2 linked regions of the Prochlorococcus marinus str. MIT 1013 genome follow. The protein of the gene in region 1 interacts with the protein of each later gene in a pairwise test. Links are inferred from orthologs where the notes say so. Each region holds a gene or a part of one and is shown in the gene's direction. Other genes may lie near its edges.

What was found.
Region 2: the proteins of gyrB (region 1) and gyrA interact in binary tests that used the Escherichia coli proteins (3 or more experiments, as listed by UniProt). The link is inferred for Prochlorococcus marinus str. MIT 1013 from one-to-one orthologs.

Annotation. Positions count from the first base shown.
Region 1 is NZ_CP114778.1:1,307,507-1,310,676, reverse strand. Bases 1-2,946 are described here. They hold gyrB (DNA topoisomerase (ATP-hydrolyzing) subunit B), read left to right. Parts: upstream 1-462; coding sequence 463-2,430; downstream 2,431-2,946. Other genes in these bases: O5633_RS07780 (CrcB family protein), read left to right, coding at 2,773-2,946; O5633_RS07785 (hypothetical protein), read left to right, coding at 2,430-2,771; miaA (tRNA (adenosine(37)-N6)-dimethylallyltransferase MiaA), read right to left, coding at 1-291. In the rest of the region: more of O5633_RS07780, read left to right, coding at 2,947-3,156; O5633_RS07775 (fluoride efflux transporter FluC), read left to right, coding at 3,149-3,170. UniProt on the Escherichia coli protein: DNA gyrase negatively supercoils closed circular double-stranded DNA in an ATP-dependent manner to maintain chromosomes in an underwound state.
Region 2 is NZ_CP114778.1:691,533-694,905, reverse strand. What follows is about bases 1-3,149. They hold gyrA (DNA gyrase subunit A), read left to right. Parts: upstream 1-330; coding sequence 331-2,949; downstream 2,950-3,149. Other genes in these bases: crtL (lycopene beta cyclase), read left to right, coding at 2,946-3,149; O5633_RS04490 (GuaB3 family IMP dehydrogenase-related protein), read right to left, coding at 1-76. In the rest of the region: more of crtL, read left to right, coding at 3,150-3,373. UniProt on the Escherichia coli protein: A type II topoisomerase that negatively supercoils closed circular double-stranded (ds) DNA in an ATP-dependent manner to maintain chromosomes in an underwound state.

The DNA of each region.
Region 1 (3,170 bases):
TAAATTTCTTTTTTTTAATTCATTCTCCATAGAACTAATTGCAATCAATTGAAATTCATGAAGATTTATTGGATTAGAAGGGAAGCATAAATCAATTAAAAAATGAGGAACTTGTTCTTGTTGCTCTCGAGTTGGTTTCGCCGTCCCAATATTCATGTCAATGTAAATTTGACGCGAATCAACATTGTGAATATTGGTGTTGAGTTTTCTAGCAATATCAATTGCTAGTTCAGTTTTACCGCTAGCAGTTGGACCCATTAGAGCTATGACAACAGGTTTATTAGCTTGCATAATTCACGTTCAGAAGGTTTATTAGCAGTAAGTGCATGACAATTAATTTTTTTGATTGGGTTTTAAAATTTTCCTAAGATTTTTCTGTCACCAATGTTAAATTGAAATTGCAGGAAAGGTTTCGACTAATGCTCTTATCAAAGACAATCTTGCCTGTTTGCTTTAATCCGAATGAGTAAAGATTCAAAAGTCCAAGCTGCATATGGTGCTGAGCAGATCCAAGTTTTAGAAGGACTTGAACCTGTTAGAAAACGCCCTGGAATGTATATAGGCTCAACAGGGCCTAAAGGGCTTCATCATCTTGTTTATGAAGTTGTTGATAATGCTGTGGATGAGGCGCTTGCTGGTCACTGTGATGAAATTACAATTTTACTTTGTGAAGATGGCTCAGCATCCATAACTGACAATGGTCGTGGCATTCCAACAGATATTCATCCTCGCACAGGTAAAAGTGCATTAGAGACAGTACTAACTGTTTTGCATGCAGGTGGAAAATTTGGAAGTGGTGGATACAAAGTCTCTGGAGGTTTGCATGGTGTTGGTATTTCTGTAGTCAACGCTTTGAGTGAGTGGGTAGAGGTCACCGTCCGTCGACAAAAGAAAGTTCATTTCCAGAGATTCGAAAGAGGTGCATCAATTGGGAATTTAAAATCAGAGAATCTCTCGAAATCGGACCATGAATTAACTGGAACTACGGTTTGTTTTAAACCTGATGATCAGATTTTTACTGATGGTATAACTTTTGAATATGGAATATTGTCATCGAGACTTAGAGAACTTGCTTATTTGAATGGAGGGGTACGTATTGTTTTTCGTGACGAGAGAAAGAAGTCGTTAGATGTTGATCAACAGCCTCATGAGGAAATTTATTTTTATGAGGGAGGTATTAAAGAATATGTGGATTATATGACTAAAGAAAAAGACTCATTACATCCAGAAATTATTTATGTCAATTCAGAAAAAGATGGAGTTCAAGTTGAAGCAGCAATGCAGTGGTGTGTTGATGCTTATTCAGATAGCATTCTAGGATTTGCTAATAATATTCGAACGATAGATGGTGGTACTCATATTGAGGGATTAAAAACAGTATTAACAAGAACTTTGAATTCGTTTGCAAAAAAAAGAGGTAAAAGAAAAGAGGGAGATTCGAACTTAGCAGGAGAAAATATTAGAGAAGGATTAACAGCTGTTCTATCTGTAAAAGTTCCAGACCCAGAATTTGAGGGTCAAACAAAAACAAAATTAGGTAATACTGAAGTGCGAGGAATTGTAGATAGCTTAGTGGGGGAGTCTCTAAGTCAATACTTAGAGTTTAATCCTGGTGTGATTGATTTAATTTTAGAGAAAGCAATTCAAGCTTTTAATGCTGCTGAAGCAGCAAGAAGAGCTAGAGAGCTTGTTCGCAGGAAAAGTGTCTTAGAAAGTTCTACATTGCCAGGAAAGTTGGCAGATTGCAGTTCAAGAGATCCATCAGAATCAGAAATTTACATCGTTGAGGGTGATTCTGCTGGTGGATCAGCGAAGCAAGGAAGAGATAGGAAATTTCAAGCAATTTTACCTTTGAGAGGAAAAATCTTAAATATTGAAAAAACTGATGATGCGAAGATTTATAAAAATACTGAGATCCAATCTTTAATAACAGCTCTAGGTTTGGGAATTAAAGGAGAAGATTTTGAAGTGAAAAATCTCAGATATCACAGAGTAGTGATAATGACTGATGCTGATGTTGATGGTGCGCATATTAGAACTTTGCTTTTGACTTTCTTTTATAGGTATCAAAAGGCTCTTGTAGAAGGGGGATATATATATATTGCTTGCCCTCCTCTTTACAAAGTAGAAAGAGGAAAGAATCATACTTATTGCTATAACGAATCCGATTTACAAAAAACTCTTTCAAATTTTGGAGAAAAGGCCAATTATACGATTCAAAGATTTAAAGGCTTAGGAGAAATGATGCCAAAACAATTGTGGGAAACAACAATGGATCCTTCAACTCGAATGATGAAAAGAGTTGAAATAGAGGACGCTTTGGAGGCCGATAGAATATTTACAATTTTAATGGGTGATAAGGTTGCACCAAGAAGAGAATTTATTGAAACTCATAGCGTTGAACTTGATCTTGCAACTTTAGATATTTGATGAATTTACTTAGTACTTTTATAGTTTGGACTTGGTTGTTAGGAATTGCATTAGTAGTTCCAACTACATTACCTGCTGGAGGTGCTCAAAAATCAATAGTTCAACAAAGAAAAGATAATATTACGGCACCATTGATTGCTTTAAAAGAATTTAATTTGCTTTCCTCGGTCTCTAAGAATTCATCTATTTTAACTACAGTTAAAGCTGGAACTCCAGTTAATGTTATCAAATTTTGGGATTGTGATAATAGCGGTAAATGGTTATTAGTTAATGTTATTAGTCAGGATTCTTATCATTTGTTTTATAGAAAAGGATGGGTAAATATTAAAGATATTTTATAAATTGAAAGACGTTTTTTTGGTTTCTATAGGTGCAGCATTCGGTGCTAATATGAGATTTATATTGTATAAGAAACTAGAAAAATTAAAAATAGCTAATTATGTAGCTATTCTAATCATCAATAATTTTTCTTCTTTTCTTCTGGGTTTTTTTCTTTCTGCTGTCCCCCAGATTAGATATTTCAATTTTTCTTTTGAATTAGTATTATTTTTTTCAATAGGTTTTTTGGGAAGCCTAAGTACTTTTTCTTCGTTTATACATAACCTATTTGATTTATTTATTAAATTTAAATTTTTTAGGGCATTAAAATTATTAATTATCTCAATTGCTTCTGGAATAGTTTCTTTGGCGTTTGGATTGTTCTTATCTAATCAATACAGTGGATAATCTTTTGAAAAACA
Region 2 (3,373 bases), 620 kb from region 1 along the record:
CTCCTGGGACCAATGCAATTTCATCGATTCCGTAGGCTCTTCGAACAGTTTTGGTGCGTCCTAGTTGAATATTCACACCTAAATTTTGTAAGTTCTCGTCAAACTACCAACTGAAGTGCCAAATTGTTCAAATGTTGGGAATAGATAATCAAGATTTTTCTTATTTTTTCAGATTAATTAGATGATTTATGAATGCTTTGAGAGAAATTTATACCATGTTTTTGTAATAGTTGATTTTGTCAGAGGTGATTTACTTTCAGATATATGGGTATTTACTTTAAAAGGTTTATTAATGCTCAGATGTTCTTATAATTGGTAAAACCCTTTTATATGGCTGATCCATTGGGACCTAATAGTACTGGTCCCGGGGAATCCGACGATCGGATCATCCAGACTGACTTAAGAAACGAAATGTCGCGTTCCTATTTGGAATACGCGATGAGTGTAATTGTTGGGAGAGCTCTACCTGATTCGAGAGATGGACTTAAGCCAGTTCATCGTAGGATTCTTTACGCGATGTATGAACTAGGGCTGACTAGTGATAGACCATATAGAAAATGTGCACGTGTTGTTGGAGAAGTTTTAGGTAAATTCCATCCCCATGGTGATACCGCCGTTTATGACGCTTTGGTCAGAATGGCACAAGATTTTTCTATGCAAATGCCTCTAATTGATGGGCATGGGAATTTTGGATCAGTTGATAATGATCCTCCTGCTGCAATGAGATATACAGAATCCAGATTGCAATCTTTAACCACTGATAGTTTGCTGGAAGATATTGAATCAGAAACAGTTGATTTCGCCGATAACTTTGATGGATCTGTACAAGAACCAACAGTATTGCCGGCAAGAATTCCTCAATTGTTATTAAATGGTTCGTCTGGAATAGCTGTAGGTATGGCAACTAACATACCTCCACATAATCTGGTCGAATTGATTGATGGCTTGATGGCTTTAATAGCTAATCCTGAGTTAGAAGAAATAGAGTTGATGAATATAATCAAAGGTCCAGATTTTCCAACTGGCGGTCAGATACTTGGTAGAAGTGGAATTAAGGAAACATATCTTTCTGGTAGAGGTTCAATAACAATGCGTGGAGTTGCTGAAATAGAAACTATTGAGAATCCTGGGAGACCAGATAGGGATGCAGTTATAATTACTGCACTTCCTTATCAAACAAATAAAGCAGCGTTAATAGAACGAATTGCTGATATGGTCAACGACAAAAAACTTGAAGGCATTGCAGATATAAGAGATGAAAGTGATAGAGATGGAATGAGAATTGTTGTTGAATTAAGAAGAGATTCTTATCCTCAAGTTGTTTTAAATAATTTATTCAAACTTACTCCTTTACAGACTAATTTCAGTGCAAATATGCTTGCATTAGTTGATGGTGAGCCTGTTACATTGTCACTTAGAAAGATGTTGAAAGTATTTTTAGATTTCAGAGTAGAAACTATCCAAAAAAGGACTAAATATCTATTAAAGAAGGCAGAAAGTAGGGATCATATTTTATTAGGGTTATTATTAGCTTTAGATCAGCTAGATGAAATAATTAGTCTTATAAGATCAGCCTCTGACTCTGCTACTGCTAAAAGTAAATTACAAGAACTGCATGGCTTAACAGGTATTCAGTCTGACGCTATTTTGCAGATGCAGTTAAGAAGACTTACCGCTTTAGAGGCAGATAAGATAAGACTTGAACATGAGGAGTTGGTTGAAAAAATAATAGATTTAAAAGATATTTTAAATAAGAAAGAAAGAGTATTTGAAATAACAAAAATAGAATTGAATGAAATAAAAGATAAATATAATACCCCAAGAAGAACAGAAATTCTTGATCTTGGAGGGGGCCTTGAGGATATTGATTTAATTGCAAACGAAAGATCAGTTGTTTTGTTGACTGAGACAGGGTATTTGAAAAGGATGCCTGTTAATGAATTTGAAGCAACAAGTCGAGGTACTAGAGGTAAAGCTGGAACGCGAAGCCAAGGAGAGGAGGAGGTGAAAAAATTTATTAGCTGTAAAGACCATGATAGCCTCCTCCTTTTTAGTGATAGAGGAGTTGCTTATGCTCTACCTGCGTATAGAGTTCCGCAATGTAGTAGAACTGCAAAAGGTACTCCTATTGTTCAATTGCTTCCTATACCACGGGAAGAAGCTATCACTTCATTGCTTTCTGTGAGTTCTTTTGATGATGAAAACTATTTATTGATGCTTACTAGGGGGGGATATATAAAAAGAACACCTCTTTCAGCTTTCAGCAAGATTAGAGCAAATGGACTAATTGCAATAGGTTTAGAGGATGGAGATGCTTTGACTTGGGTTCGATTGGCTGAGTCTGGAGATAGCGTTTTGATTGGTTCCAAAAATGGAATGACAATTCATTTTAGATTAAATGATTCAGAATTACGCCCTTTAGGCAGATCAGCAAGAGGAGTTAAGTCAATGAATCTGAAGTTGGGAGATTCTTTAGTAAGTATGGATGTTTTATCTAATGAGTTAGCTGATCATGTTGATAAAAGTGAAGAAGAAGAACTAAAGGATGAATCATCACAATCTGAAGGCCCTTGGGTACTTGTTGCCTCTGGAAGCGGACTAGGGAAAAGAGTCCCTGTGACTCAATTTCGTCTGCAAAAAAGAGCAGGAATGGGATTAAGAGCAATAAAATTCAGAAAAGATGGAGATGAACTTGTAGGTTTAAGAGTTTTAGGTAAAGGAGAAGAATTATTATTAGTTAGTGAAAGAGGAGTAATTGTTAGGACTAGTGCGGATAAGATCTCTCAACAATCTAGAGCTGCAACTGGGGTAAGGATTCAGAAGCTTGATAATGGAGATAAATTGTCGGAGGTTGTTTTAGTTCCTCCAGAACAAATTAATGATTATGAAGAAAAAGAATCATTTACAACTAAGGAATCAATAAATACTGAATCAACGTCAAAAAATTGAAATTGAATAATTCTGCTGATGTATTAGTTATGGGGGCAGGACCTGCTGCTCTTTGCATCACTGCTGAGTTGGTTCAACAAGGACTTAATGTTGAGGCAATAGCTTCTAAGTCCCCTTTAGAACCTTGGCCCAATACTTATGGGATATGGGCGTCTGAACTTGAGTCTATAAATATGCAAGAATTATTAAAATATAGATGGAAAGATACTGTTAGTTTCTTTGGAGATGGATTAAGTAAAAAGGGTAATAGTTGCACTAATCACTATCTTGATTACGGCCTTTTTAATTCAATTAATTTTCAGGAGGCACTTCTAGAGAGATGCAATGGACTTTCTTGGCAAGTAGAAACCGTCAAAAATATTGATTTTAGTGAAAGAGAAACGGTTGTTATTTGCAATTCTGGGAAAAAATATTTTGCTAGGCT